One region of the Streptomyces blastmyceticus genome, then DNA from elsewhere that is predicted to be linked to it. Evidence: predicted binding sites of a transcription regulator. Region 1 holds the regulator's gene; each other region holds the start of a gene.
The links. Region 1 encodes HrcA, which represses chaperone genes, less so after heat shock. Its sites were predicted from a motif close to TTNGCACTCNGNNNNNCNGAGTGCNAA; they were not measured.
Positions count from the first base shown of each region.

Region 2: a site for HrcA is predicted at 3,126-3,152, ahead of groES (co-chaperone GroES). Genes of this name have one in related genera too.
Region 3: a site for HrcA is predicted at 2,707-2,733, ahead of groL (chaperonin GroEL). Genes of this name have one in related genera too.

Region 1 covers NZ_BAAABW010000001.1:69,666-79,689, reverse strand. Annotated here, with positions in the region: gene lepA (translation elongation factor 4) at 1-234, shown strand, start outside; gene ABD269_RS00370 (AMP-dependent synthetase/ligase) at 487-2,376, shown strand; gene hemW (radical SAM family heme chaperone HemW) at 2,425-3,657, shown strand; gene ABD269_RS00360 (Uma2 family endonuclease) at 3,758-4,324, shown strand; gene ABD269_RS00355 (DUF3097 domain-containing protein) at 4,321-5,148, opposite strand; gene ABD269_RS00350 (MBL fold metallo-hydrolase) at 5,181-5,912, opposite strand; gene hrcA (heat-inducible transcriptional repressor HrcA) at 6,108-7,124, shown strand; gene dnaJ (molecular chaperone DnaJ) at 7,125-8,261, shown strand; gene ABD269_RS00335 (nitronate monooxygenase) at 8,374-9,513, shown strand; gene ABD269_RS00330 (16S rRNA (uracil(1498)-N(3))-methyltransferase) at 9,510-10,024, shown strand, end outside.
Region 2 covers NZ_BAAABW010000008.1:396,877-406,900, reverse strand. Annotated here, with positions in the region: gene ABD269_RS08000 (THUMP-like domain-containing protein) at 1-171, opposite strand, end outside; gene ABD269_RS07995 (MarR family winged helix-turn-helix transcriptional regulator) at 245-700, opposite strand; gene ABD269_RS07990 (alpha/beta hydrolase) at 838-2,103, shown strand; gene ABD269_RS07985 (polysaccharide deacetylase family protein) at 2,186-3,031, shown strand; gene groES (co-chaperone GroES) at 3,303-3,611, shown strand; gene groL (chaperonin GroEL) at 3,747-5,369, shown strand; gene ABD269_RS07970 (SDR family NAD(P)-dependent oxidoreductase) at 5,454-6,227, opposite strand; gene ABD269_RS07965 (MOSC domain-containing protein) at 6,299-6,967, opposite strand; gene ABD269_RS07960 (LysR family transcriptional regulator) at 7,047-7,961, shown strand; gene ABD269_RS07955 (WhiB family transcriptional regulator) at 7,980-8,291, opposite strand; gene ABD269_RS07950 (response regulator transcription factor) at 8,745-9,356, shown strand; gene ABD269_RS07945 (sigma-70 family RNA polymerase sigma factor) at 9,726-10,024, shown strand, end outside.
Region 3 covers NZ_BAAABW010000002.1:170,275-180,298, reverse strand. Annotated here, with positions in the region: SAM riboswitch class I at 122-263, shown strand; gene thrC (threonine synthase) at 281-1,555, shown strand; gene ABD269_RS02905 (MoaD/ThiS family protein) at 1,622-1,897, shown strand; gene ABD269_RS02900 (cold-shock protein) at 2,335-2,538, shown strand; gene groL (chaperonin GroEL) at 2,894-4,516, shown strand; gene ABD269_RS02890 (PTS transporter subunit EIIC) at 4,527-5,990, opposite strand; gene murQ (N-acetylmuramic acid 6-phosphate etherase) at 6,013-6,948, opposite strand; gene ABD269_RS02880 (MurR/RpiR family transcriptional regulator) at 6,984-7,916, opposite strand; gene ABD269_RS02875 (hypothetical protein) at 7,980-8,339, shown strand; gene ABD269_RS02870 (DUF4031 domain-containing protein) at 8,336-8,617, shown strand; gene ABD269_RS02865 (HD domain-containing protein) at 8,643-9,305, opposite strand; gene ABD269_RS02860 (copper homeostasis protein CutC) at 9,364-10,024, shown strand, end outside.

The DNA of each region.
Region 1 (10,024 bases):
ATCCAGGCCGCCATCGGCTCGCGGGTCATCGCCCGTGAGACGGTCCGCGCGATCCGCAAGGACGTCCTCGCCAAGTGCTACGGCGGCGACATCTCCCGCAAGCGCAAGCTGCTGGAGAAGCAGAAGGAAGGCAAGAAGCGGATGAAGATGGTCGGCAACGTGGAGGTCCCCCAGGAGGCCTTCATCGCGGTGCTGTCCTCGGACACCGACGGCGCCGACAAGAGCAAGAAGTAGCCGCCGGACCAAGACCGACAAGTCACCGCCCGACGGCCGCAAGCGCCCGTCCCCCGTGTGGGGGCGGGCGCTTCGCGCTCCCGGAAGGCGCAGCTCGGGCCAGGTGCGGGCGTCCTTCGGCCATTTCGCCGGTCACAGCTTCGACAAGGCAACTACAGGCCCTTACGCAGGGGCCGTACGGGCTCTAGTCTGATCACTGCTTGGAAGGTTACTCGCGAGTCACCAGCAACGAATCGGGCCCCGGAGGACGCCGTGACCGAGACACAGGCTTTGATCGAGAACCGTCCGCCCTCCGTGGCGACGATCCTCGTCGAACGCGTAGAGGCGACCCCCGACGCGGAGGCCTATCGCTATCCGGTGCCCTCCCCCTCCGGCAGCCGACCCGATGCCTGGGCCTCGCTCAGCTGGCGGGAGGCCGCCGACCGGATCTTCGCCATCGCGGCCGGGCTGATCGACCTCGGGGTGCACCCCGAGGAGCGGGTGGCGCTCGCCGCGTCCACCCGGGTGGAGTGGATCCTCGCGGACCTCGGAGTGCTCTGTTCCGGCGCCGCCACCACCACGGTCTACCCCAGCACCAACGCCGAGGAGACGGCCTTCATCCTCTCCGACTCCGAGAGCCGGGTGCTGATCGCCGAGGACGCCGCCCAGCTCGCCAAGGTCCGCGAGCACCGCGCCGACCTGCCCGGACTCGTCCACGTCGTGGTGATCGACGCCGCGGACGCCGTCCCCGCCGAGGGCGACCCGGAGGGCTTCGTGCTCTCCCTCGCCGAGCTGGAGCGGCGCGGCACCGCGCTGCTGAAGGACGACCCCGACGCCGTGCGGGACCGGATCAAGGCGCTGCGGGCCGACCAGCTCGCGACCCTGATCTACACCTCTGGCACCACCGGCCGCCCCAAGGGCGTACGGCTGCTCCACGACTCCTGGGCGTACATGGCGCGCTCCATCCAGGTCACCGGCCTCGTGCGCTCCGACGACGTGCAGTACTTGTGGCTGCCGCTCGCGCACGTCTTCGGCAAGGTGCTCACCGTCAGCCACATCAGCACCGGGCATGTCACCGCCGTCGACGGGCGCGTGGACCGCATAGTGGAGAACCTCGCGGTCGTCCGGCCCACCTACATGGCCGCCGTGCCGCGCATCTTCGAGAAGGTCTACAACGGCGTCGCGGCCAAGGCGCGCGAGAGCGGCGGCGCCAAGTACAAGATCTTCCACTGGGCCGCCGACATCTCCCGCGAGTACGCCAAGGCCTCCCAGGACAACTTCCGCCGCACCGGCAGCAGAAGCGTCCCCTTCGGGCTCGCCGCCAAGCACAAGGTCGCCGACGCGCTCGTCTACACCAAGATCCGCGAGGCGTTCGGCGGGCGGCTGCGCGCCTGTGTCTCCGGCGCGTCCGCGCTCGCCCCCGACATCGGCTACTTCTTCTCCGGCGCGGGCGTCCACATCCTGGAGGGCTACGGCCTCACGGAGACCAGCGCCGCCAGCTTCGTCAACCCGGGCGAGTCCTACCGCACCGGCACCGTCGGCAAGCCGCTGCCCGGCACCGAGGTCCGCATCGCCGACGACGGCGAGGTCCTGCTGCGCGGCCCCGGCGTCATGGCCGGCTACCACGGCCAGCCCGAGAAGACCGCCGAGGTCCTGGAGTCCGACGGCTGGTTCCACACCGGCGACATCGGCGAGCTGTCCCCGGACGGCTTCCTGCGCATCACCGACCGCAAGAAGGACCTGATCAAGACGTCGGGCGGCAAATACGTCGCCCCCGCCGAGGTCGAGGGCCAGTTCAAGGCCGTCTGCCCCTTCGTCTCCAACATCCTGGTGCACGGCGCCGACCGCAATTTCTGCACCGCGCTCATCGCCCTGGACGAGCCCACCCTCATGGTCTGGGCCGCGGAGCACGGCCTGGCGGGCAAGTCGTATGCCGAGGTGGCCGCCGCCAAGGAGACCGAGGAGCTCATCGAGGGCTATGTGAAGCGGCTCAACGAGGGCCTCCAGCGCTGGCAGACGATCAAGAAGTTCCGGCTGCTGCCGCGCGACCTCGACGTCGAGCACGGCGAGCTCACCCCGAGCCTCAAGCTCAAGCGGCCCGTCGTGGAGCGGCAGTACAAGGACCTGATCGAGGAGATGTACGCGGGCGCCCGGGAGGCCTGAGCCGGGCGGAGGTGCCGGATCCGCCGGCCGATGCCGGACAATGGACCCATGCCTTCCGTACTGCCTGACGGCGAGACCGTGCCCGAGGACGGGGCGCTGCCCCACCACGCCCTGGAGGGCGCCGGACGGCGGCCGCTCGGCTTCTATCTGCACGTGCCGTACTGCGCGACGCGCTGCGGATACTGCGACTTCAACACCTACACCGCGAGTGAGCTGCGCGGCTCCGGCGGGGCCCTGGCCTCCCGGGACAACTACGCCGAGACGCTCGCCCACGAGATCCGCCTCGCGCGGAAGGTGCTCGGCGACGACCCGCGCCCCGTGGAGACCGTCTTCGTCGGCGGCGGCACGCCCACGCTGCTGCCCGCCGCCGACCTCGTGCGGATGCTGGGCGCGATCCGCGACGAGTTCGGCTTCGCGGAGGGCGCGGAGATCACCACCGAGGCCAACCCGGAGTCCGTGGACCCCCGCTATCTGGCGGAGCTGCGCGAGGGCGGTTTCAACCGGATCTCCTTCGGCATGCAGAGCGCCCGGCAGCACGTGCTGAAGATCCTCGACCGCACGCACACCCCGGGCCGCCCGGAGGCATGCGTCGCGGAGGCGCGGGCCGCCGGGTTCGACCACGTCAACCTGGACCTGATCTACGGCACGCCGGGGGAGTCCGACGACGACTGGCGCGCCTCCCTCGACGCCGCGATCGGCGCGGGCCCCGACCACGTCTCGGCGTATGCGCTGATCGTCGAGGAGGGCACCCAGCTGGCCCGCCGGATCCGCCGCGGCGAGGTCCCCATGACGGACGACGACGTCCACGCCGACCGCTATCTGATCGCCGAGGACATGCTCACGTCCGCGGGCTTCAGCTGGTACGAGGTCTCCAACTGGGCCACCAGCGAGGCCGGGCGCTGCCGGCACAACGAGCTCTACTGGCGCGGCGCGGACTGGTGGGGCGCGGGCCCCGGCGCGCACTCCCACGTAGGGGGCGTGCGGTGGTGGAACGTCAAGCACCCGGGCGCCTACGCGCAGGCCCTCAGCGAGGGACGCTCCCCGGGCGCGGGCCGCGAGATCCTGCCGGACGAGGACCGCCGGGTCGAACGCATCCTGCTGGAGCTCCGCCTGCTGGAGGGCTGCCCGCTCGATCTGCTCAAGCCCGCCGGCGCGAAGGCGGCGGCGAAGGCACTGGCGGACGGACTGCTCCAGGCCGAGCCGTACGAGGCGGGGCGCGCGGTGCTGACGCTGCGGGGGCGGTTGCTGGCGGATGCGGTGGTGCGGGATCTGGTCGACTGATTACCTGTTCGGGTGAACTGACGCGCACAAGGCGTGTGCTGGCCCAGCTTCTTCATAGGCTGAGGGGCAATGCACGCGGTGGATGTGGAGGGCCACGGAGATGACCGCTGTGTACGAACGAATGAACGCCGTATTCCTTGAGCACCCGGAAATCTTCGAGGGGTTCAAGATCGAGCTGCTGCGGGGGAACATCGTGATGATGGCGGGGCCCGACCGGGTTCACAACATGATCGTTGAATCGGTTGTTGACCAGATTCCCCGTGATCACTGGCATCGAATGCAGACCCAGGATCTCGCTATTCCGGGTGAGGACAGTGAGCCACAGCCGGACCTTGTGGTGATCGAACGTGGGGCGTTCGAGGGTCCTGGGCGGCTGATCCCGGCCGCGGCCACCACACTGCTGATGGAGGTCGTGTCCAAGTACAGTGCGCACACCGACTACAGGATCAAGCGCGCAATGTACGCGGCAGGGCGAGTGCCCGCCTATCTGGTCGTCGACCCGTTCGCTGCCAAGTGTTTGCTGCTCACGAACCCAGTCGGGGTCGGGGAAGAAGCCGACTACAGGACTGAGCAGACCAGCAAGTTCGGGGAGCCGGTACCACTCGGCACGTTGGGTGTGTCCCTGGATACGTCCGAGTTCCAGACCATGCCAGGCACCGCGCGCTAAACCGGCACCGTCACAAAGTCGATCAGCTCCTCGACCCGGCCGAGGAGCTCCGGCTCCAAGTCCCTGAAAGTGCGCACCGACCCCAGAATCCGCTGCCAAGCGGCCCCCGTGTTCACCGGCCACCCCAGCGCCCGGCACACCCCCGTCTTCCAGTCCTCTCCACGCGGCACGCGCGGCCACCCCGCGATACCCACCGACGACGGCTTCACCGCCTCCCACACGTCGATGTACGGGTGCCCCACCACCAGGACGTCCGCGCCCGTCACCTCAGCCGCGATCCGTGACTCCTTCGAGCCCGGCACCAGGTGGTCGACCAGCACCCCCAGCCGGGCGTCCGGCCCCGGTGCGAACGACCGCACAATGGCCGGGAGGTCGTCGATGCCCTCCAGGTACTCCACGACCACGCCCTCGATCCGCAGGTCGTCGCCCCACACCCGCTCCACGAGCTCCGCGTCGTGGCGGCCCTCCACGTAGATGCGTCCGGCGCGTGCGACACGCGCCCGCGCCCCAGGGACGGCGATCGAGCCGGAGGCCGTACGCACCGGGCCCCGCGGCGCGCTCGGGCCCGTGGGGCGTACGAGGGTGACGACGCGCCCCTCCAGCAGGAACCCGCGCGGTTCCATCGGGAAGACCCGGTGCTTGCCGAAGCGGTCCTCCAGGGTGACGGTGGGCCCCTGCGCCGTCTTCTCGCAGCGGATCACCGCCCCGCAGAAGCCGGTGGTGACCTCCTCGACCACGAGATCCGCCTCGGCGGCCACTTCGGGAGCGGGCTGCTGACGCTTCCACGGAGGGGTGAGGTCGGGCCCGTATTCTCTGCTGCGCATGCGCGCCATTGTGGATCAAGATCGCGCGACGCTCACGACACGCCGAACCGCGCCGCCAGCGCGTCACGTTGCGCGCGTACGAACGCCGCGTCCACCACGGCCCCGTGCCCCGGTACGTACACCGCGTCCTCACCCCCCAGCGCCAGCAGCCGGTCCAGCGCCGCGGGCCACTGGCGGGGGAGCGCGTCCGGGCCCGCCTGCGGCTCGCCCGACTCCTCGACCAGGTCGCCGCAGAAGACGACCTCGGGCGCCCCGCCCGCCCCCGCCACCAGCACGGTCAGATCGTGCGCGGTGTGGCCCGGACCGACGTTGGCCAGCAGCGCCTGCCGCCCGTCGCCCAGGCCGAGCGTGAGCTCGCCGGAGACGGGGTGGTGGGGCAGTACGAGCAGGTCCGCGGCCTCGGCCGCGGCCGTCGGATCGGCGCCGTGCCGCACGGCGTCCCGCGCCAGCTCCTCGCGCTCGCGCAGCAGGGTGTCGGCGAGCCCCACCGCCCCGTACACCTGCACCCCCGAGAACGCGGCCGTGCCGAAGACGTGGTCGAAGTGCGGATGAGTGAGAGCGATATGCGTCACGTCGCGGCCGAGGAGCTCGCGCACCTCCCGCCGGACCTCGGCGCCCTCCCGTACCGTCGCCCCGGTGTCGACGAGCAGCACGCCGTCCGGCCCCGCGATCACCCCGATCGTGGCGTCCCACACGGGCATTCTGCGGCGCGCGACCCCCGGCGCGAGCACTTCCCAACGCGCTGTCCCCTCATGGTTCTCCATACCCGGACGCTAGCCGGAGCGCGGTACGGTTGCCCGCTCGACGGGCGTGCGGCGGCGGTGTGTGCGGGCGCACGGCACGACGGCTCTTGCCCTCGCCGCGGTGCACGGCCGTACACTGGCTGAAGGGATCTGGCACTCGTGACCATGGAGTGCCAGGGAAGGACCCCGAGAGACGGCTGGACTGGAGGTGCGCGGGTGCTGAGCGAACGCAGGCTCGAAGTGTTGCGCGCCATCGTCCAGGACTATGTGGGCACCGAGGAGCCCGTCGGCTCCAAGGCCCTCACCGAGCGGCACCGCCTCGGCGTGTCCCCGGCGACCGTGCGCAACGACATGGCCGCCCTGGAGGACGAGGGTTTCATCGCCCAGCCGCACACCAGCGCCGGCCGCATCCCGACGGACAAGGGCTACCGCCTCTTCGTCGACAAGCTCGCGGGCGTCAAGCCCCTGTCGACGCCGGAGCGGCGGGCCATCCACAACTTCCTCGACGGCGCCGTCGACCTCGACGACGTCGTGGGCCGCACGGTGCGGCTGCTCGCGCAGCTGACCCGGCAGGTCGCGGTGGTGCAGTATCCCTCGCTGACCCGCTCGACCGTGCGGCACGTGGAGCTGCTCTCGCTGGCCCCCGCACGGGTGATGCTGGTGCTGATCACGGACACCGGCCGGGTGGAGCAGCGCATGGTCGACTGCCCGGCGCCGATCGGCGAGACCTCGCTGGCGGATCTCCGCGCGCGGCTCAACAGCCGGGTCGTGGGGCGCCGGTTCGCGGATGTGCCGCAGCTGGTGCAGGACCTCACCGAGTCCTTCGAGCAGGAGGACCGAGGAACCGTTTCGACGGTCCTCGCGACCCTGCTGGAGACCCTGGTGGAGGAGACCGAGGAGCGGCTGATGATCGGCGGCACCGCCAATCTCACCCGCTTCGGGCACGACTTCCCGCTGATGATCCGGCCCGTGCTGGAGGCGTTGGAGGAGCAGGTCGTGCTGCTCAAGCTGCTCGGCGAGGCCAAGGATTCGGGCATGACGGTGCGAATCGGTCATGAGAATGCTCATGAGGGCCTGAACTCCACATCGGTCGTCGCCGTCGGCTACGGTTCGGGCGACGAGGCAGTCGCCAAACTCGGCGTGGTCGGACCGACCCGCATGGACTACCCCGGAACGATGGGAGCGGTACGCGCAGTGGCACGTTACGTCGGACAGATCCTGGCGGAGTCGTAAGTGGCCACGGACTACTACGCGGTCCTGGGCGTACGGCGTGATGCCTCGCAGGACGAGATCAAGAAGGCCTTCCGCCGCCTCGCCCGTGAGCTGCACCCGGATGTGAACCCGGACCCGAAGACGCAGGAGCGGTTCAAGGAGATCAACGCCGCTTACGAGGTGCTCTCGGACCCGCAGAAGAAGCAGGTCTACGACCTCGGCGGCGACCCGCTCTCCGCGAACGGCGGCGGTGGCGGGGCCGGTGGCTTCGGCGCGGGCTTCGGCAATTTCTCCGACATCATGGACGCCTTCTTCGGCCAGGCCTCGCAGCGCGGTCCGCGCTCGCGCACGCGCCGCGGCCAGGACGCCATGATCCGGCTCGAAGTCAGCCTCAGCGAGGCCGCGTTCGGCACCACCAAGGAGATCCAGGTCGACACCGCCGTCGTCTGCACCACGTGCAGCGGCGAGGGCGCGGCCCCCGGCACCTCCGCGCAGACCTGTGACATGTGTCGCGGCCGCGGTGAGGTCTCGCAGGTCACCCGGTCCTTCCTCGGCCAGGTCATGACCTCGCGGCCCTGCCCGCAGTGCCAGGGCTTCGGCACCGTGGTGCCGACCCCGTGCCCGGAGTGTGCCGGCGACGGCCGCGTCCGGTCGCGCCGCACGCTCACGGTCAAGATCCCGGCCGGTGTCGACAACGGCACCCGCATCCAGCTGGCCGGCGAGGGCGAGGTCGGCCCCGGCGGCGGCCCCGCGGGCGACCTCTATGTGGAGATCCACGAGACCCCGCACGCGACCTTCCAGCGGCGCGGCGACGACCTGCACTGCACGGTCACCATCCCGATGACGGCCGCGGCCCTCGGCACGAAGGTGCCGCTGGAGACCCTGGACGGCGTCGAGGAGATCGACATCCGCCCGGGCACGCAGTCCGGCCAGTCGATCCCGCTGCACCAGCGCGGTGTGACGCACCTGCGGGGCGGCGGCCGTGGTGACCTCGTGGTCCACGTCGAGGTGATCACGCCCAACAAGCTCGACCCCCAGCAGGAGGAGCTCCTCCGCCAGCTGGCGAAGCTGCGCGGCGAGGAGCGCCCCATGGGCGAGTTCAAGCCGGGGCAGCAGGGGCTGTTCTCGCGGTTGAAGGATGCGTTCAACGGCCGGTAGGCCGCGTGACGTACGTACGGACGGGCCGGAGCGATCCGGCCCGTCCGTCGTTTGCGGGCGCGGACGATTCCGGCCCGCAGTCAGTCCCCGACGCGTGTGACACGATGTGTTCATGGCCATCGACACCCGGGGTGACGCCGTGCTGACGCAACTGCTCCGGCTTCCCATCGTGCAAGCCCCCATGGCCGGCGGCGCCTCCACCCCGGCCCTGGCGGCGGCCGTCTCCGGGACGGGCGCCCTCGGTTCGCTGGCGGCGGGTTACAAGACCCCGGCCGCGATGTACGAGGAGATCAAGCAGCTCCGCGCGCGCACGGCCGAGCCCTTCGGCGTGAACCTCTTCATGCCGCAGCCCCCCGCCGCCGACCCGGCCGCCGTCGAGGTGTACGCCGAGCAGCTCGCGGGCGAGGCCACCTGGTACGAGACGCCGCTCGGCGACTGGTGCCAGGGCAGCGACGACGCGTACGACGCGAAGCTCGCGATCCTCCTCGACGACCCGGTCCCGCTGGTCTCCTTCACCTTCGGCTGCCCGTCCGCCGCGGCGCTCGAGGCGCTCGCCGAGGCCGGTACGGTCACCGTCGTCACCGTCACCTCCGCCGCCGAGGCGCGGGCCGCCGAGCTGGCGGGCGCGGACGCGGTGTGCGTCCAGGGCGTCGAGGCGGGCGGCCACCAGGGCACCCACCGCGACGACCCGCATCTGGACGGCGCGGGCGCCGGCGTCGGCCTGCTGGCGCTGCTGGCCGAGGTCCGCGAGGCCGTACGGATCCCCATGATCGCCGCGGGCGGCCTGATGCGCGGCGCCCAGATAGCGGCCGTACTCGCCGCGGGCGCCAGTGCCGCGCAGCTCGGCACCGCGTTCCTGGTGTGCCCCGAGTCGGGCGCGCACGCCGTGCACAAGCAGGCACTGACCGACCCGCTGTTCGTCGGGACCGAGCTCACCCGCGCCTTCTCCGGCCGCCCGGCCCGCGGCCTGGTGAACCGTTTCCTCCGGGAGCACGGCCCGTACGCCCCCGCCGCCTACCCCCAGGTGCACTATCTGACGGCGGGTCTGCGCAAGGCGGCCGCCGCGGCGGGCGACCCGCAGGGCATGAACCTGTGGGCGGGCCAGGGCCACCGGCTGGCCCGTGAGCTTCCGGCCGCGCGGCTGGTCGAGGTGCTGGCCGCCGAACTTGACGTGGCGCGTGCCGTGTTGGCGGGCCGCGGGGAAGCAGGGGGCAGACCGGGGGAAAGCGAATTGCGAGGGAGCGAGTCATGACAGCGCCGGTCTTCCTGGTCGAGGAGGGGGCCCTCACGGGCGTCTTCCCCGGTACGGTCTTCCCGCTCGGCGGCCCCGAGGGCCGGCACGCGGTCTCGGTGCGGCGGCTGCGCGTCGGCGAGGAGATCGTGCTGACGGACGGCGAGGGCACGGGCGCGTTCGGCACCGTGGCCGCCGTCGAGGGCAAGGACCGCCTCGACGTCGCCGTCACCTCGATCCGCTCCGAGCCCCTGCCGGAGCCCCACATCACCGTCGTGCAGGCGCTGCCGAAGGGCGACCGCGGCGAGCTCGCGGTCGAGACGATGACCGAGACGGGCGTGGACGCCGTCGTCCCCTGGGCGGCCGCGCGCTGCATCACACAGTGGAAGGGCGAGCGGGGCGTGAAGGCCCTGGGCAAGTGGCGTGCCACGGCCCGCGAGGCGGGCAAGCAGTCCCGCCGTCTGCGCTTCCCGCCGGTGTCCGAGCTGCTGACGACCAAGCAGATCTGCAAGCTGCTGGCGGACGCGTCGTT
Region 2 (10,024 bases), on a different contig from region 1:
CGCCTGGCCGAGCGCGGCGGAGACCAGCTCGGCGGGGTGCTCACGGCGCAGCCGGGTGGCCGTGGCCAGCTCCTGCGACGGGTCGTGGTCGCGCAGCTCGGCGAGGAGGTGGCGGCCTTCCTCGGTGAGGAGGGAGGCGAAGGCTTCGGTCGGGGAGTTCGGTGCGGGCACGGGGCCATTCTCGCCGACGGGCGGGGAGGGGCGCGTACGCCCGGGGCCGTACCCCGCGTCGTACAGCCGCCTTTCAGAGCCGGTCGTAGATGTCGGCCAGTTGTCGCAGCACGTCCGTGGCGGCGTCGAGCGCCGCCGCGTCGTGGTGGGCGAGCGCGCCGCGCAGGGCATCGGCCAGGGCCCGCTCGCGCTCCTCGTGGCGGCGGCGGCCGGCGTCGGTGAGCGCGACCACGACCGACCGTTTGTCGCCGGGCGGGCGTTCGCGGGTGACGTAGCCGGCGGTGACCAGCCCGTTCACGAGCTGGGTGGTGGCGGCCCCGGTGGTCTCCGTGGCCTCGGCGAGCTGCCCGATCGACAGCGGGCCCCGCTCGGCGAGGATGCGCAGGGCGCGGGCGTGCGTGAGGGAGAGCGCGCCGGGCGTGCGGGTGGCGCGCCCGCGGAGGCGGGAGTCGGCGGCGCTGAGGCTGTACGCGGCGCGGGCCAGGCGCCCCAGCGCTTCCTCGTGGCCGGTGGCGGACGGGTCGGGCACGGTGGGCTCCTCGCCGGGGTGGCGGACGTCGGGGGCGGGTTGACAACGAGCTTAGCCTAAGTACTTACTAAATAAGTACTTAGCTATCTGCTGCGAGTGCGGGGCGCACCCGCATGCCATCCGAGAGGACACCCGCCATGACCGTCCGTTCCACCGGCCAGAGCTGGGCGCTGGACATCGCCCTCGCCCAGGGCGGCTTCGACGCCCTCCACCCCGAGGCCATGGGCACCCTGGAGCAACTCGGCCACGACCACACCGACTTCACCAAGGTCTTCGACCTCGTCAGGAGCGGCGCGATGCTGCCCAAGGCGTGGGCGACCGTGGCCGGTCAGGCGGAGGAGCGCGCGAGCCACCACGAGCGCGGTGGCTTCGCACAGACCGCCGCCGACCTCTATGTCCGCGCCGCCGTGATGTGGGGCCGCGCCCAGTACTCGGTCTTCGACGCCGCCGACCCCCGCAAGGCCGCCTTCCGCGAGCGTGCCGACCACTGCGTCGAGCGGCTCGGCGCGCTGCGCGGCGGCCGGGTCCGCCGGGTCGTCCTCGACTTCGAGGGGAAGCGCATATACGCCCTGCTGCACCTGCCCCAGGGCGAGGTCCGGGGCGCCCCCGCGGTGATCCTCGGCCCGGGGATGGACATGATCAAGGAGGACTACATCCACGCGGCCGAGCGCTACTACACCTCCCGCGGGATCGTCGCCCTCTCCATCGAGGGCCCCGGCCAGGGCGAGTCCAGGGCGGGCGGCCTGACGGTCGACCTCACCAACTACGAGCGCGCCATCAGCCGCTACATCGACCACCTCGCCGGACTGCCCGAGGTCGATCCCCGGCGGATCGGCATGTTCGGCATCAGCATGAGCGGCTACTGGGGCTCGCGGGCCGCCGCCACGGACCGCCGCCTGGCGGCGCTGGCCGCCTTCGAGGCGGTGACCGGGGACTTCGCCACGATCTTCGAGCGCGCCCAGCCGACCTTCAAGAACAACTACATGTACATGGCCGGGTACACGGACGAGGGCGCCTTCGACCGGGAGCTGGCCGCGCGCATGCCGCTCGGCGACCTCGTGCGGGAGATTGTCTGCCCGGTCCTCCACGGCATCGGCGAGTTCGACGAACTCACGCCGCTGGAGCAGGCCCTGGCGAGCTACGAGCGGATCGGGGCGCCGAAGGAGATGCGCGTCTACGAGGACGAGTTCCACCCGCTGGGCGGCGTCGCCGCGGAGGTGTTCCGCTTCGGTGCGGAGTGGCTGGAGCGGGCGCTGAACGGGGAGTTCGCGGAAGCCGGGCGGGACGTGCGCTGCTATGTCCGCCGGGACGGGAGCACGGTGGACGGCTCGGCGGATCCGGCGTGGTGGATGGGTGCCGTGCCCGCGGAGGTGGCGGGGGTGCGTACGGCTCAGGCCGGGTGACCTGCGGATCCCGGGCCTGGCTCAAGCGGCCCGGGACCCACCCGCCTCGCCTCACTCGAACGAGTGAACAAGAATCGGATAGGTGAGTTCTTCCATATCCGGCCCCCGGGTCGTCATCGCGCTGCTGCTCGCCGGACTGCTCTCCGGGTGTTCCGGATCGTCGTCCGGGCCGGAGAAGCCGGAGAAGCCCGCCCCGTCGGCCACCGGGCAGGCGTCGGGTGCCGCGCCCTCCGCCGACACCGGCGCGTACCGCCGCTGGGGGCTGGACGCACCGCTCGCCGCGCCGCCCGCGCCGCCCGCGGCGAAGGTGACGGACGGGATGAAGCCGGGGGAGACCCCCAAGATCGTGCGGCGGGTGGCCACCAAGGACAAGGTCGTCTTCATGACCTTCGACGACGGGGCGGAGAAGGACCCGGAGTTCGTGAAGATGACGAAGGATCTGAAGCTGCCCTTCACGATGTTCCTGACGGACGACATCGCCCGGGCCGGCCGCGGCTACGGCTACTTCGAGCAGCTCAAGGACGGTGGCAACACCATCCAGAACCACACCCTCTCCCACCCCAACCTGCGCACGCTCCCGCCCGCCGCCCAGCGCCACGAGATCTGCGGGCAGCAGGACGTCCTGGAGAAGCGGTTCGGGGCCAGGCCGCCGCTGTTCCGCCCGCCGTACGGCAACTACAACGACGCGACGCTCGCGGCGGCCGGGAGCTGCGGGGTGAAGGCGGTCGTGCTGTGGGAGGCGACGATGCAGATCAACGACATGCGCTACGCCGAGGGCGACAAGCTGCGCCCCGGCGACATCGTCCTCGCGCACTTCCGCGGTCCGCAGGAGCTCAAGGGCACCTCGATGACCAAGATGGTGACGAACATGCTCCGCAGCATCCAGAAGCAGGGCTACACGGTGGCCCGCCTGGAGGATTACGTCTGAGGACCGCGCCCGGCGGGGTGAGGATTACGGCCCGCGGAGCGGGGAAGATCCTCCCGGCGAACGTCCGTCGTCGACGCGCGCGCCGCACGGCGAATTGGCACTCCGCTTGACCGAGTGCTAACCGCGTCATAGTCTCGCTTCCGTTGGCACTCTCCACCCGGGAGTGCCAGACACGGCGACGGGCAGATCCGGCACCCGCGACGACGGATCCGACCTGGTCGCCACCTCAGACAGTTAACCCCGTGAGATCTCCGAAGGGGGAGGTCGGATCGTGACGACCGCCAGCTCCAAGGTTGCCATCAAGCCGCTCGAGGACCGCATTGTGGTCCAGCCGCTCGACGCCGAGCAGACCACGGCCTCTGGCCTGGTCATCCCGGACACCGCGAAGGAGAAGCCCCAGGAGGGCGTCGTCCTGGCCGTGGGCCCGGGCCGCTTCGAGGAGGGCAACCGTCTTCCGCTCGACGTGACCGTCGGCGACGTCGTGCTCTACAGCAAGTACGGCGGCACCGAGGTGAAGTACAACGGCGAGGAGTACCTCGTCCTCTCGGCTCGCGACGTTCTCGCGATCGTCGAGAAGTAATTCACCCGAAGCTTTTTGATCTGCGCCCCGTGCTCCCGCTCTTCACCGGCCGGGTGCCCGGGGCGCAGTTCGTTCGAGCGATAGGCGGCCACTGTTGCGTGGCCGAGGATCGCAACGAGAGGACTTGAAGCAACCATGGCGAAGATCCTGAAGTTCGACGAGGACGCCCGTCGCGCCCTCGAGCGCGGCGTCAACAAGCTGGCCGACACGGTCAAGGTGACGATCGGCCCCAAGGGCCGCAACGTCGTCATCGACAAGAAGTTCGGTGCCCCGACCATCACCAACGACGGTGTCACCATCGCGCGTGAGGTCGAGCTCGACGACCCCTACGAGAACCTGGGCGCCCAGCTCGTCAAGGAGGTGGCGACCAAGACCAACGACATCGCGGGTGACGGCACCACCACCGCGACCGTCCTGGCCCAGGCGCTGGTCCGCGAGGGTCTGCGCAACGTCGCCGCCGGCGCCTCCCCGGCCTCCCTGAAGAAGGGCATCGACGCCGCGGTCAAGGCCGTCTCCGACGAGCTGCTCGCGACCGCCCGTCCGATCGAGGACAAGTCCGACATCGCCGCCGTCGCCGCGCTCTCCGCGCAGGACAAGCAGGTCGGCGAGCTCATCGCCGAGGCGATGGACAAGGTCGGCAAGGACGGTGTCATCACCGTCGAGGAGTCCAACACCTTCGGCCTGGAGCTGGACTTCACCGAGGGCATGGCCTTCGACAAGGGCTACCTGTCCCCCTACATGGTCACCGACCAGGAGCGTATGGAGGCCGTCCTCGACGACCCGTACATCCTGATCCACCAGGGCAAGATCTCCTCGATCCAGGACCTGCTGCCGCTGCTGGAGAAGGTCATCCAGGCCGGCGCCAGCAAGCCGCTGCTGATCATCGCCGAGGACGTCGAGGGCGAGGCGCTCTCCACCCTGGTCGTCAACAAGATCCGTGGCACCTTCAACGCCGTCGCCGTCAAGGCGCCCGGCTTCGGTGACCGCCGCAAGGCGATGCTCGGCGACATGGCCACCCTCACCGGTGCCACCGTCATCGCCGAGGAGGTCGGCCTCAAGCTCGACCAGGCCGGTCTGGACGTGCTGGGCACCGCCCGCCGCGTGACCATCACCAAGGACGACACCACGGTCGTCGACGGTGGCGGCAACCACGAGGACGTCGTCGGCCGCGTCAACCAGATCAAGGCCGAGATCGAGTCCACGGACTCCGACTGGGACCGCGAGAAGCTCCAGGAGCGCCTCGCCAAGCTCGCCGGTGGCGTCTGCGTCATCCGCGTGGGTGCGGCCACCGAGGTCGAGCTCAAGGAGAAGAAGCACCGTCTGGAGGACGCCATCTCCGCGACCCGCGCCGCGGTCGAGGAGGGCATCGTCTCCGGTGGTGGCTCCGCTCTCGTCCACGCCGCCAAGGTGCTTGAGGGCGGCCTGGGCAAGACCGGCGACGAGGCCACCGGTGTCGCCGTGGTCCGCCGCGCCGCCGTCGAGCCGCTGCGCTGGATCGCCGAGAACGCCGGCCTCGAGGGCTACGTCATCACCTCCAAGGTGTCGGAGCTCGACAAGGGCCAGGGCTTCAACGCCGCGACCGGCGAGTACGGCGACCTGGTGAAGGCCGGCGTCATCGACCCGGTCAAGGTCACCCGCTCCGCCCTGGAGAACGCCGCGTCCATCGCGTCGCTGCTGCTCACGACCGAGACCCTGGTCGTCGAGAAGCCGGCCGACGAGGAGCCCGAGGCCGGTCACGGCCACGGCCACTCGCACTGACGCCACGCGCGCTAAGGCCGAGGCCCGGCACCCCTTCGGGGGCGCCGGGCCTCGGCCTTTTTCCGTGAGCCTTGCCGTGAGCGCCTACTTCGGCCCGTACTTGCGGCCCGTCGTCGACGACGCCCGGGACACCGCACCGCGCGGCGCCAGCCGCATCAGACCCGTGAGCGCCTTGTAGCGCGGATCCGGCACGGAGAGCGTCTTGCCGTGCGCCAGATCCCGCAGCGCCGCCGCGACCACCTTGTCCGCGTCCAGCCACAGCCAGCCGGGGACGTTGTCCGTCCCCATCCCGGCCCGCTGGTGGAACTCCGTACGCACGAAACCGGGGCACAGGGCCATCAGCCGTACGCCCGTGCCGGCCAGGTCGCGGGCCACGCCCTGGGTGAACTGCACGACCCACGACTTGCTCGCGCCGTACGTGCCCCGCGGGGTGAAGGCGGCCACCGACGCCACATTGACGACCGCGCCCCTGCGGCGCTCCCGCATCCCCTCGGCCGCGGCCGACGTCAGCCGCAGCACCGCCTCGCAGTGCACCTTGAGCATCCGCAGCTCGTCGGCCATCGACACTTCGAGATACGCGCCCTTGTTGCCGAAACCGGCGTTGTTGACCAGCAGATGCACCGGGCGGGCGCCGTCGCGGAGCCGGGCCTCGACGGACTCGATGCCCTTGTCCTCGGCCAGGTCCGCCGGGAGGACCTCGACCTCCACGCCGTGCCGGTCGTGGAGGTCGGTCGCCTGCTCGTGGAGGCGCTCCTCATTGCGGGCGACGAGGACCAGGTCGTGGCCGTCGGCCGCGAGCTTGCGCGCGAAGGCGGCGCCGATCCCGGCGGTCGCCCCTGTGATCAATACAGTCGTCATACAGGCACGTTAGAGCCCGGGGGCGCTCCGTGCCGTTCCACTGCACTCTTTTGACGGTCCGAAGGGCACGGTCACAGGGCCGCCCGATACGCGAGGGCCTTCTCGTGGGCCTCGGGGTGCAGCGCGTCGCCAGCTGCCAGGACATCCGGCAGCAGGGCCCTTTCTGTGGTGCTCGCGCGGAAGAGGAAGGAGACGGTCACGGCGTGATCCGGGCGGTGCACGACGGTGACAGGATCACCCGCACGGACCTCCCCGGGCTCTATCACCCGAAGGTAGGCGCCCGGGGCGGCCTCCTGCGTGAACCGCTTGATCCAGCCCGCCTCGCCCAGCCAGGTGGCGAACGTACGGCAGGGGATGCGCGGCGACGTCACCTCCAGCAGCAGATCCGGGCCGACGCGCCAACGCTCGCCTATGAGTGCGCCGTTGACGTCGATCCCGCTGGTGGTGAAGTTCTCGCCGAAGGCCCCGTTGGGCAGCGTGCGGCCGAGCTCCCGCTCCCAGCGGTCGAGGTCCTCGCGGGCGAACGCGTACACCGCCTGGTCGTCCCCGCCGTGATGGCGCAGGGTGACGATCGTGTCCCCGGCGAGACCGCTGCCCGCGATGCCCTTGGGGCCGGGCGCGGCCACGGCGACCGGGCCGTCGGCGGGCCGCTTGTCGATACCGGTGGCCAGACCGGGCGCGAAGCCGGGGAGGCCCTCGTCGGTACGGTCCTGGCCGAGGTTCACGGAGAGCAGCTGCATGAAGAAAGGTTAGGCGACATCACCCAAAGCAGCGAATGGAATTTCGCGATCACCCCCAAGGTGGGCTTATGCTCGAAGAATGATCGAGGCTCGTCATCTGAGGGTGCTGCGCGCGGTTGCCGCCACCGGTTCGTTCTCGGCCGCGGCCCGCGAGCTGGGGTGCACCCAGCCCGCCGTCAGCCAGCAGATGAAGGCCCTGGAGCAGTCCACGGGCACCCCGCTGCTGATCCGCACGGGGCGCGAGATGCGCCTCACCCAGGCGGGCCAGGCGCTCGTGCGGCACGCCTCCGGGATCCTGGCCGGGCTGACCGCGGCCGAGGAGGAGATCGCCGCGATCGCCGGGCTGCGGGCGGGGCGGGTGCGGATGGTGTCCTTCCCCAGCGGCAGCTCGACGCTGGTGCCGGGCGCGCTCGCGCGGATGCGGGCCGCCCACCCCGGCACCCGGGTCTCCCTGGTCGAGGCGGAGCCGCCGCGCTCGGTGGAGATGCTGCGCGACGGCGACTGCGAGATCGCGCTGGCCTTCCGCTACCCCGAGGTGCGGGGCGCCGACCCCGCCGCGGCCGCGGAGTGGGACGACCTGGTCGTACGGCCGCTGCTCACCGACCGCCTGATCGGCGTGGTGCCCGAGGGGCACCGGCTGGCCGGGGCGGACCGGATCGGGATCACGGACCTCGCCGAGGAGCCGTGGATCGCGGGCTGCCCGCGCTGCCGCAGGCACCTGGTCGAGGTGTGCGAGAGCGCCGGGTTCACGCCCCGGATCGACTTCGCGACGGATGACTACCCGGCGGTCTTCGGGCTGGTCGGGGCGGGGCTCGGGGTGGCGGTGATGCCGGAGCTCGCGCTGGAGTCCGTACGCCCCAAGGGCGCGTGCACGGTGCCGGTCGAGCCGGTGGTGCAGCGCGAGATCGTGGCCCTCACGCTGCCGGACCTGGCGCGGGTGCCGGCGGTGGCGGCGATGCTGGAGCAGCTGGCGACGGCGGCCGAGCGTTCGTAGCCGGTCGCCGGGGGAGCGCTAGGCCCCGGTGGGCGTCACCGCGATGACCCGGTGTCGCGCGCGGCCCATCAGCTCCTCGCGCTCGTCCTCGGTGAGGCCGCCCCAGACGCCGTAGGGCTCCCGCACGGCCAGTGCGTGTGCCGCGCACTCCGCGCGCACGGGGCAGCGCATGCACACCTCCTTCGCCGAGGTCTCGCGCGCGCTGCGGGCCGCGCCGCGCTCACCCTCGGGGTGGAAGAAAAGCGAGCTGTCGACCCCGCGGCACGCCGCCAGGAGCTGCCAGTCCCACAGGTCGGCGTTGGGACCGGGAAGGCGGGAGAAATCTGCCATGGCTATCCCCTCGAAGCGATCCGCCGGGGCGATCCGCCGGAGGATCCGGCGGGATCGGCCCGGCACGAGCGGTCTGATGCGGACGCACTGCCTGTGCCGTTTACGTCTGCCCGTGGGAGCAGATGTAAATATGACTGATTGCGAATCTAGTCATAGACACCGGCAAATGGGAAGAAAGACTGCTCCGCCTGGGCAAATGGGGCATAGCTTGTGCGCCGCAAAGGGCGCCCCCAATGCGCCCTGCTCCGTGTCCGCGCCCTCACGTAGAGTGCCGAACGTGGCCGACCGAGCCCGTAACTCTTTCGGGTGACCGTCGTTGAGAGGGCGGAGGCGGTTGACGGATGAAGCAGTCGGGCAGTTGTCCGAGCCTGCCGGAGAGCGTCGATCGCACAGGTGACGATCAGTACCAGCCTGGAGGCTCAAGGTGACGCGCATCAGCTGCGGAGGACGGCCATGACATCCGTCCTCGTCTGCGACGATTCCCCGCTTGCCCGAGAGGCGCTCCGCCGTGCGGTGGCGACCGTGCCCGGCGTCGAGCGTGTGACGACGGCGGCCAACGGCGAGGAAGTCCTCCGCCGCTGGGGCGCCGATCGTTCGGACCTCATTCTGATGGACGTACGGATGCCCGGACTCGGCGGTGTCGAGACGGTCCGCCGGCTGCTCTCCGCGGACCCCGGCGCACGCATCATCATGCTCACGGTCGCCGAGGACCTCGACGGCGTCGCGCTCGCGGTCGCCGCCGGGGCGCGCGGCTATCTGCACAAGGACGCCTCGCGCGCCGAGTTGCGGGCCACCGTGACACAGGCGCTCGCCGACCCGACCTGGCGGCTCGCCCCGCGGCGGCTGCGCTCGGCGGAGATGGGCGCCGCGCCCACGCTCACCGCGCGGGAGATCCAGGTGCTGGAGGGGATGAGTCACGGCCGTTCCAACGCGGAGATCGGACGTGAGCTGTTTCTCTCAGAGGACACCGTGAAGACCCACGCGCGGCGGCTGTTCAAGAAGTTGGGCGCCTCGGACCGGGCGCATGCCGTGGCCCTCGGATTCCGCTGGGGCCTGGTCCGCTGAGCCGGGAGTGGCGCGCAGCGCCGTGAGGTCGCGGTGCGCGCCACCCGGGTGGGTGACCGTGCCGTGACCTCATCGCGTGGCCGTCCAGCGCCGAAACTCCGAGGGATGCCGCATCCTTGGAGTGTGACCCCTCCCCGGCCGGAGGCCGAGGCTTCTCACTCGGCCGGCGATGACCCCATGACGGACAAGCCCTGTCCCGTGCCTCGCGGTACCGGCACAAGCTATCGGTGGAGTCGTGAGGGCGGGGGCGGGTATACCCGGAAGGGGGAGACGCGAGACGTGAGTACGAGGACACCTACGCGTAACGGTTCGATGCACGACTATGAAGGCGGTGCCGTGGATCGCTTGGCGTCAAGGCACCATGGACCGATGCGCGACGACGATACGACGGGGTCCCCCGCGGCTGCCGCCCCCGGGGAGATCGGCGCACTCGTCACCCTCGCGGTGGAGGGGGACCGGCGGGCCACACACGACCTGCTCGCGCTGGTGCACCCTCTCGCGCTGCGCTACTGCCGCACCCGGCTCTCGCGGCTGCCGGGTGACGCCCGCCACTTCGTGGACGACCTGGCGCAGGAGGTCTGCCTCGCGGTGCTCTGCGCCCTGCCGCGCTACCGCGACACCGGCCGTCCCTTCGAGGCGTTCGTCGTGGCCATCGCCGCGCACAAGGT
Region 3 (10,024 bases), on a different contig from region 1:
CGCGGTACGGACGACTGTCTCGGGCGCCCGTGCCTTCGGTTACAGTCTGAACAACGCGGAACGCCGACGTATGTCGGGGTCGCCGCGATCACAAACGCCTGGGCCGAGCCCAGTGCCATACCGCTCATCCAGAGGGGCAGAGGGACACGGCCCGTTGAAGCCCCGGCAACCCTCCAGCCGGTCTTGCTCACAGCAGCGAGGCTCCCGGCGGGGAAGGTGCCAATTCCGTCTCGTGGCGACGTCCGCCACGGGGAAGATGAGGAGAAAGGGCCTCGCCTCCATGGCTGTGCAGTCTGTCGAAAGCTCAACCACTTCTGTCGCTCTCGGTCCCGCCGCCGCCCTCTCGTGCCGGGAGTGCGGGGAGCGGTTCGACCTCGGTCCCATCTTCGCCTGCGCCGCCTGTTTCGGCCCGCTCGAAGTCGCGTACGACCTCCCCACCGGCGACCCCGAGGCCCTGCGCCGCCGCATCGAGGCCGGTCCGGACAACATCTGGCGCTACGCCCCGCTGCTGCCCGTCCCCGCCGACGTCGCGGACAAGCCCGGCCTCAACCCCGGCTTCACCAAGCTCGTCAAGGCCGACAACCTCGCCCGCGAACTGGGCGTCACCGGCGGGCTGTACGTCAAGGACGACTCCGGCAACCCCACGCACTCCTTCAAGGACCGCGTCGTCGCCATCGCGGTCGAGGCCGCGCGTGCCTTCGGGTTCACCACGCTCTCCTGCTCCTCGACCGGCAACCTCGCCGGCGCGGTCGGCGCCGCCGCCGCCCGCGCGGGCTTCAAGTCCTGCGTCTTCATCCCGCACGACCTGGAGGCGGGCAAGGTCGTCATGGCCGCGGTCTACGGCGGCGACCTCGTCGGCATCGAGGGCACCTACGACGACGTGAACCGCTTCTGCTCCGAGCTGATCGGCGACCCGCTCGGCGAGGGCTGGGGCTTCGTCAACGTCAACCTGCGCCCGTACTACGGCGAGGGCTCCAAGACCCTCGCGTACGAGATCTGCGAGCAGTTGGGCTGGCGCCTGCCGGACCAGCTCGTGATCCCCATCGCCTCCGGCTCCCAGCTCACGAAGATCGACAAGGGGCTGAAGGAGCTGATCGCGCTGGGCCTGGTCGAGGACCGGCCGTACAGGATCTTCGGCGCGCAGGCGGAGGGGTGCTCCCCGGTCTCCCGCGCGTTCAAGGACGGCCACGACGTCGTACGGCCGGTGAAGCCGGACACGATCGCGAAGTCCCTCGCGATCGGCAACCCCGCGGACGGGCCGTACGTGCTCGACATCGCCCGGCGGACGGGCGGCGCCGTGGAGGACGTGGACGACGCGGAGATCGTCGACGCGATCCGGCTGCTGGCCCGGACGGAGGGGATCTTCGCGGAGACCGCGGGCGGGGTGACGGTGGGCGTCACCCGCAAGCTTCTCGAGCAGGGAGTGCTCGATCCTTCGCTGACGACGGTGGTGCTCAACACGGGGGACGGGCTGAAGACGCTCGACGCCGTGACGGCGGGGCCGTCGGCGGTCATCCGGCCGTCGCTGGAGGCGTTCCGCGCCGCGGGGCTGTAGCCGGCTGACGGCTGCGGGCCGGTGTGCGCCCACGATCACTTTCCTACTCACCGAAGGTGTAAACCCATGAGCATCAGCGTTCGCATTCCCACCATCCTTCGCACCTACACCGGCGGTGTCGCCGAAGTCTCCGCCGAGGGGGCGACTCTCGCCGAGGTGATCGGCGATCTGGAGAAGAACCACCCCGGCATCGCCGCCCGCGTACTCGACGACGCGGGGAAGCTGCGGCGGTTCGTGAACGTGTACGTCAATGACGACGATGTGCGGTTCGAGCAGGGGCTCCAGACGCCCACGCCCGACGGCGCCGGGGTGTCGATCATCCCCGCCGTCGCCGGGGGCTGAGCTTTACGAAAGCTTCCTGCGAAAGACCCTTGGAATCGCCCCGGCCATGAAGTGGACGGGGCGATTCCGTCTGTTGAGCGCGATACAGTTGGGGCGATCCCCCTCCGGCGTCAGTGCCGAACGCATATGAGAACCCGTCAAGTTGTGCGCGAACTGTGTGCGCGAATTGTCGGGTTGCTTGTGCTATGCCCGGCCCGACTTGCCCTGGATCCCCCGGAGTTCGCCGCATTTCGGCAATCGGCCGCGCCAGGAATTCTCGTCCGAGTGACCTGTTGCAGACGGCATCCGTGCAGATACATTCAGCCGCGGTCGACGCGTTCCGGCGCACACCACCGGGGTTCCCCCTGCCGCTGGCGGGGGAGTGTTCCGGGGGTGAGGTCTGACCCGGGTCCGCGAAGTGCGGTCCTGCGCAAGGGCCAGTAATAGGGGAGTTAGGCATGGCTCAGGGCACCGTCAAGTGGTTCAACGCGGAGAAGGGGTACGGCTTCATCGCGGTCGACGGTGGTGCGGATGTATTCGTCCACTACAGCGCGATCCAGATGGACGGCTACCGCACCCTCGAGGAGGGTCAGCGAGTGGAGTTCGAGATCTCGCAGGGCCAGAAGGGGCCGCAGGCGGACATGGTCAAGCTCGCCGTCTGATCTCGGCGCATCGACCACCGGCTCACTCAGCTCGCCGAGGGGCCCGTACCCGCGCACCGGGGTACGGGCCCTTCGTGTGCCCTCGCGCGCGTACGCGCGTACGCGTTCCGTGTGTACCCGGGCATGCCCGTCCCGGCTCGTCGTAGGAGTGCACCTTCTGCAGAGGCGCTTGCACTCTCGGGGGTCGAGTGCTAATCATTGGCGTTAGCACTCTCCGAGTGAGAGTGACAGTTTTGGACCGTCGGTGAGGTCCGTCGGCCGGGTGGGGCAAGGAACCATCAGGCCGGTGAGCCGTCCGTCGCGGGCGCCAGCGCGGTCCGGAGAAATCCACCCCGTCCTGGGAGGACCACTTCACATGGCCAAGATCATCGCGTTCGACGAGGAGGCACGGCGCGGTCTCGAGCGCGGGATGAACCAGCTCGCCGACGCCGTCAAGGTCACCCTCGGCCCCAAGGGCCGCAACGTCGTCCTCGAGAAGAAGTGGGGCGCCCCCACGATCACCAACGATGGTGTTTCCATCGCCAAGGAGATCGAGCTCGAGGACCCGTACGAGAAGATCGGCGCCGAGCTGGTCAAGGAGGTCGCGAAGAAGACGGACGACGTCGCCGGTGACGGCACGACGACCGCGACCGTCCTGGCCCAGGCGCTGGTCCGCGAGGGCCTGCGCAACGTCGCCGCCGGCGCCAACCCGATGGCCCTCAAGCGCGGTATCGAGAAGGCCGTCGAGGCCGTCTCCGGTGCCCTGCTCGAGCAGGCCAAGGACGTGGAGACCAAGGAGCAGATCGCCTCCACCGCCTCCATCTCCGCCGCCGACACCCAGATCGGCGAGCTCATCGCCGAGGCGATGGACAAGGTCGGCAAGGAAGGCGTCATCACCGTCGAGGAGTCCCAGACCTTCGGTCTGGAGCTGGAGCTCACCGAGGGTATGCGCTTCGACAAGGGCTACATCTCGGCGTACTTCGCCACCGACATGGAGCGTATGGAGGCGTCCCTGGACGACCCGTACATCCTGATCGTCAACTCGAAGATCGGCTCGGTCAAGGACCTGCTGCCGCTCCTCGAGAAGGTCATGCAGTCCGGCAAGCCGCTGCTGATCATCGCCGAGGACGTCGAGGGCGAGGCCCTGTCGACCCTGGTCGTCAACAAGATCCGTGGCACCTTCAAGTCCGTCGCCGTCAAGGCCCCGGGCTTCGGCGACCGCCGCAAGGCCATGCTCGGCGACATCGCCATCCTCACCGGTGGCACGGTCATCTCCGAGGAGGTCGGCCTCAAGCTGGAGAACGCCGGTCTCGACCTGCTCGGCCGCGCCCGCAAGGTCGTCATCACCAAGGACGAGACGACCATCGTCGACGGTGCCGGTGACAGCGACCAGGTCCAGGGCCGCGTCAACCAGATCCGCGCCGAGATCGAGAACAGCGACTCGGACTACGACCGCGAGAAGCTCCAGGAGCGCCTCGCGAAGCTGGCCGGCGGCGTGGCCGTCATCAAGGCCGGTGCCGCGACCGAGGTCGAGCTCAAGGAGCGCAAGCACCGCATCGAGGACGCCGTTCGCAACGCGAAGGCGGCCGTCGAGGAGGGCATCGTCGCCGGTGGTGGCGTGGCCCTGCTCCAGGCTTCCTCGGTCTTCGAGAAGCTCGAGCTCGAGGGCGACGAGGCCACCGGTGCCAACGCCGTGCGCCTGGCCCTGGAGGCCCCGCTGAAGCAGATCGCCGTCAACGGTGGTCTCGAGGGCGGCGTCGTCGTGGAGAAGGTCCGCAACCTGACCGTCGGTCACGGCCTCAACGCCGCGACGGGCGAGTACGTGGACATGATCGCCGAGGGCATCATCGACCCGGCGAAGGTCACGCGCTCCGCGCTGCAGAACGCCGCCTCCATCGCGGCGCTGTTCCTCACCACCGAGGCCGTCATCGCCGACAAGCCGGAGAAGGCCGCTGCGGCCGCTCCGGGCGGCATGCCGGGCGGTGACATGGACTTCTGACCCTGACGGGTCACTTGTCCTGAACGCTGTACGCCGAGGGCGGCACTCCCTGCGAAGGGGGTGTCGCCCTCGGCGCGTTCAGCGCCGCCAGCGACTCCTTCCCGAAGCCGAAGGCGTACGTCGCGGCGAAGCCCGCCGCGTAGCCCACCAGGAGGCCGAGGCCGTAGACCGCCGCCGCCCGTCCGATGCCGTGGTCGCCGTTCAGCAGGGGGAAGAGGGCCCAGCCCGACGGGCCGATGGCCGTGGCGCCGACCCTGTCTCCCAGCTGGCCGAGCAGGCCCACGAAGCCGCCGCCGAACGCGCCGCCCACGCACGCCGTGACGAACGGCCGCCCCAGCGGCAGCGATACGCCGTAGATCAGGGGTTCGCCGATGCCCAGGAAGCCGGCCGGGAGCGCGGAGCGGATCGTGCTGCGCACCGAGCCGTTGTGCGACAGCCGGACGTAGACCGCGAGGGCCGACCCCACCTGGCCCGCGCCCGCCATCGCCAGGAGCGGCAGCAGGACCGTGTAACCCTCCTGCTGGATCAGCGTCGTGTGGACGGGGATCAGCGCCTGGTGCAGGCCCAGCATCACCAGCGGCAGGAACAGCCCGCCCAGGACGAAGCCCGCGCCCGCGCCGCCGTTGGCCAGCAGCCAGTCGGCGCAGTGGCCGATGGCGGTGGCCGCCTTTCCGGCGGCGTACATCAGCCCGTACAGCGTGACCAGGCCCGTCGCCAGCACGGTGAGCGTCGGGGTGACGAGGACGTCCAGGGCCTGTGGCACCCGCTTGCGGCACCAGCGCTCGACCCGGGTCGCCAGCAGCGCGGCGGCCAGCGCGCCGAGCACCCCGCCCTGGCCGGGCGTCAGTTGCTCCCCGAAGGCGCTGACCCGGCCGACGCCCCCGTACACCGTGATCGCCGCGACGGCCCCGCCCAGGACGGGGGTGCCGCCGAACTCCTTGGCGGTGTTGTAGCCGACGAAGACGGCGATCAGCGACATGAAGCCCGAGGCGCACGCGGTCAGCGCGGGGGCCAGTGCGGGCAGCCAGTGGAGGTTGGCGAGCAGCCCGGCCAGCCCTGCCACGATGCCGCAGCCGATCAGGGCGGGGATCAGTGGGACGAAGACGGCGGCGATCCGGTGCAGGAAGAGCTTGCCCGGGGTGGCGTTGCGCTCCTTGCGCTCGGCCCGCAGCGCCGCGCCCCGCTCGGCGAGGGCCTCGGCGGTGACCGGTGCGGCCGCGCTCAGCCGCGCCAGCTCCGGGGCCACCCGGGCGACGGCGCCCGGCCCGAGCACCACCTGGTACGACGTGCCGTCCTCGACCACGCCCAGCACGGCGGGCAGTGCGCGCAGCGCCTCGTCCCGCACGAGGGAGCGGTCGTGGAGCTCCAGGCGCAGGCGGGTCATGCAGTTCTCGACGGAGGCGATGTTGCGGGCGCCGCCGAGGAGGGGGAGCAGTGCGGCGGCGGTGGCGCTGTATCTGTCGTCCGGTGCCATGGGTTCGAGTGCCTTGCTTCGGTCAGTCCCCCGCGGCGGTGCGCAGGGCCGTACGGAGGTGTCCGGCCGACTCCTCCAGCAGGCGGGCCGCCGTGGGGCCGTCGACGCCGCCGAGGATGACGAGGATGGCGTTCTTCACCTCGCCGCCGGTCTGTGCCAGCGCGGCCTCCGTCTCCTGCTCGGAGGCGCCGGTGGCCAGGGCGACGATCTGCCGGGAGCGGGCGCGCAGCTTCTCGTTGGTGGCCCGCACGTCGACCATCAGGTTCCCGTACGTCTTGCCGAGCCGGATCATGGTGATCGTCGAGAGCATGTTGAGGACGAGCTTCTGCGCGGTGCCGGCCTTCAACCGGGTGGAGCCGGTGAGGAGTTCGGGGCCGACGACGACCTCGACGGCGTGGTCGGCGGCCAGGCCGAGGGGCGAACCGGCGTTGCAGGACAGCCCGATGGTCAGCGCCCCGGCGGCGCGGGCGTGCTCGACTGCCCCGACCGCGTAGGGGGTGCGGCCGGAGGCGGAGACGCCGACGACGGTGTCGGCCGGGCCGATGCCGAGCGCGGCCAGGTCGTCCGCGGCCAGCTCCCGGCTGTCCTCGGCGCCTTCGACGGCGGTGACGAGCGCCGTGGCGCCGCCCGCGATCACGCCTATGACCTGCGAGGGGTCGGTGTTGAAGGTCGGCGGGCACTCGCTGGCGTCCAGCACGCCGAGGCGTCCTGCGGTGCCCGCGCCCGCGTAGACGAGCCGCCCGCCGCGGGCCATCCGGGCGGCGGTCGCGTCGATGGCGGCGGCGATCTCGGGCAGCCGGGCGGCGACGGCTGTGGGGACGCCGGCGTCCTCACCGTTCATGATCCTGGCGATGTCGAGGGTGGGCAGCCGGTCGATGTCCGCGAGCTCGGGGCGGAAGGCCTCGGTGGTGAGGGCGGCGAGCTCGGCGCGCAGTGCCGCGTGGGCGGGCGAGTCCATGGTGCGGCGCCTTTCCGTGACGGGGCCGGGTGGGGTCAGCGGCGCGGGTCGTGCCGGTGGGCGAGGGCTTCGTAGGAGGCGGACAGGGCGGGCGCGGCCCTGTCGTACGTCCGCTGGGCGACGCCGATGAACAGGCAGTCCACCACGAGCAGTTGACTGGTGCGGCTCGACATGGCGGCCGGGCGCAGCTCGCTCTCCCGCGCGGTGGAGGTGGTGAGCACGTGGTCGGCGTACTGCGCGATCTCCCCGTCCGGGCGGCCGGTGATCGCGACCGTCGTCGCGCCGTGCTCGAAGGCGACCCGCAGCGGCTCGATGACGTCGGTGGTGCGGCCCGAGTGGGTGATGGCGATGGCGACGTCGCCGGCGCGCAGCTGCACCGCGTTGGTGACGGCCAGGTGGGGGTCGGCGGGCGCGTGCGCGATCATGCCGATGCGCAGGAGCTTCTGCACCAGGTCCTGGCCGACGAGGTTGGAGGCGCCGATGCCGTAGACGTCGACGCGCCGGGCGGCCGACAGCGCGCCGACGGCGGCCTCCAGCTGCGCGGTGTCCAGCGAGGCGGCCGTGTCCGCCAGGCACTGGGCCTCCTCGTGGGCGAGCTTGGCGACCACTCCGGAGAGGGGGTCGTCCACCGCGATGTCGGCGGTGACGGCCGGGGCCCGGCCCGCCGCCTGCTCGGCGGCGAGCGCGGCCAGGGCCAGGCGCAGGTCGCGGTAGCCGGGATAGCCGAGGATGCGGGCGGTGCGGACGACGGTGGCCTCGCTGGTGCCGGTGCGCTCCGCGAGGCCGGTGACCGTGAGCGCGGCGGAGCCCGCCGGATCGCCCGCCACGGCCTCGGCGACGCGCTGCATGGAGCGGGTCATCGAGGGCACCAGCGTGCGGACCTTGGCGGCGAGGGCACCGGGGGCCGGGGGCGTGGCGGCGGGTGCCCGGTCGGCGGTCGTGAAAGTTTCTTTCAGTTTGCTGCTCACCTCATGAAAGGTATTTTCGGACCGGTGAACCGTCAACCCTCCGCGTCCCGGACAATGGACCATATGGAGCTCGAACAGGCACTGCACGCGGCGCGCGCCCTCGTCCTCGCCGACCTCGTGGCCGGCGATGTGGCGGAGGCCGACGTCGTCTCCCTCGTCGAGGACGCGGTCGCCCATCGCCGGTGGTGGGTCGAGCAGTGGCCGGAGGGCGTCTCGTACGTCGTCGGGCTGATCGCCCAGGACGTCCAGGACGCGCTGCTGGAGCGGCACGGCCGGTGGCCGCTGTGCCCGGTCTGCACGGATTCCGGCGATCCCCACGCGCTGGAGGTCGAGCCCGAGCTCGGCCCCGACCCGCACTGGGCCTGCGCCAAGCAGGCGGTGCTGGTGGCGCGGGTGGGGTCGCTGGGGACGGCGCTGCGGTGACCCTCTACATCGACCCGCCGACCTGGCCCGGTCACGGCCGGATGTGGTCGCACCTGGTCAGCGACGTGTCGTACGCCGAGCTGCACGACTTCGCGGAGCGGCTCGGCGCGCCCCCGCGGGCGTTCGACCGGGATCACTACGACATCCCCTCGACGTCGTACGGGAAGGCCGTGCAGATGGGTGCGCGGGAGGTGGGCAGCAAGGAGCTGGTGCGGCTGCTGGTGGGGTCGGGGCTGCGCAGGCCCAAGCACGAGCGGCCCCCGGGCGGGCTCCTCTAGCCCGTCCGGTGGATCTTCCGTGCCCTCAGGCCGTCAGCAGCTCCAGCTCCGTGGCGAGGTTGCGGCGCGCCGTCGGCTCCCAGCGGTCGTGGCCCAGCGGCGTGCGGAACAGGCGCGGCAGCCCCAGCAGCTGCCGCAGCACCGCCGCCCGGCCCTCGCGGAAGGCCGCGTCCGGCACGAAGCCGTACTCCTCGCGGACCGCCGCCGCATACGCCGCGTACTCCTGCGGCGCGCCCGCCAGCACCGCCAGGTCCGCGTCGCACAGCACCTCGCCGTTGTGGTCGCCGGGCGCCGGGTCGTGCGACACCGTCAGCCGTACGAGCCGGGCGGCCTCCGCCGTCCGGTCCGCGTCGAGACCCAGTTCGGGGAGGGCGCGCTCCGCGAGGTGCGCGCTGCGCTCCTCGTTCTCCGAGCGGTCCGGGCGGTAGACGGCGTCGTGGAACCAGGCCGCGAAGCGGACCGCGTCCACGTCGTCCGCGTGCTCCGCCAGCTCGTCGATCCGGGCGAGGACCGCCGCGAGGTGATCGACCGTGTGGTACCTGCGCTGCGGCTCCGACCAGCGGCGCAGCAGCTCCTCCGCGTACGGGCCGGGGTCCGGTGCGGGGGCCCCGCCGCGGGCCCGTACGACGGTTTCCCGCCAGCGGGCGCGCAGTGCGGGGCCGGACGGGTGCTCGGGCGTGTCTGCCATAGGCCAATTGTGGAGCACGGCTTTTGACGCCGGGTGCCGGTATGGCAGTCTGTGCTACATGTCTAGACCAATTCTTGAGGTCATCGCGCTCACCCCCGAGGACGCGGTGGCGGCCCAGGCCGGAGGGGCGGACCGCCTCGAACTGGTCACCGACATGGCCGCGGACGGCCTCACCCCCGCCGTCGCGACCTTCGCCGCCGTCCGGGCGGCCGTCTCCCTCCCCGTGCGCGTCATGCTGCGCGCCACCGACGGCTTCTCCGCCGGGACCGCCGCCGAGCTCTCCGCCCTGTGCGAGTCCGCCCGGGCGCTGGCCGCGGAGGGCGCGGACGAGTTCGTCCTCGGCTTCCTGACCGACGACGGCCGCGCCGACCTCACCGCCGTCGCCGCCCTCGCCGAGGCGGTCGGGCCGCGCGCCCGCTGGACCTTCCACCGCGCGATCGACCGCGCCGCGGACCGGGACGCACTGCGCAAGCAGCTCGTCGACTTCCCCGGCCTCGACACCTACCTGACCGCCGGCTCCGCCTCCGGCGTCGACGACGGCATCGCCACCCTCCTCGCCGAGGCCGGCCGCTCGGACGACCCCGGCTACGAACCGCGCATCCTGGTCGGCGGCGGCCTCCAGCTCAAGCACGTGCCGGTGCTCCTGGGCGCGGGCATCACGGGCTTCCACATCGGTGGCGCGGCCCGGCCCTCGGGGTGGGCGGAGGGCGTTTCCGCTG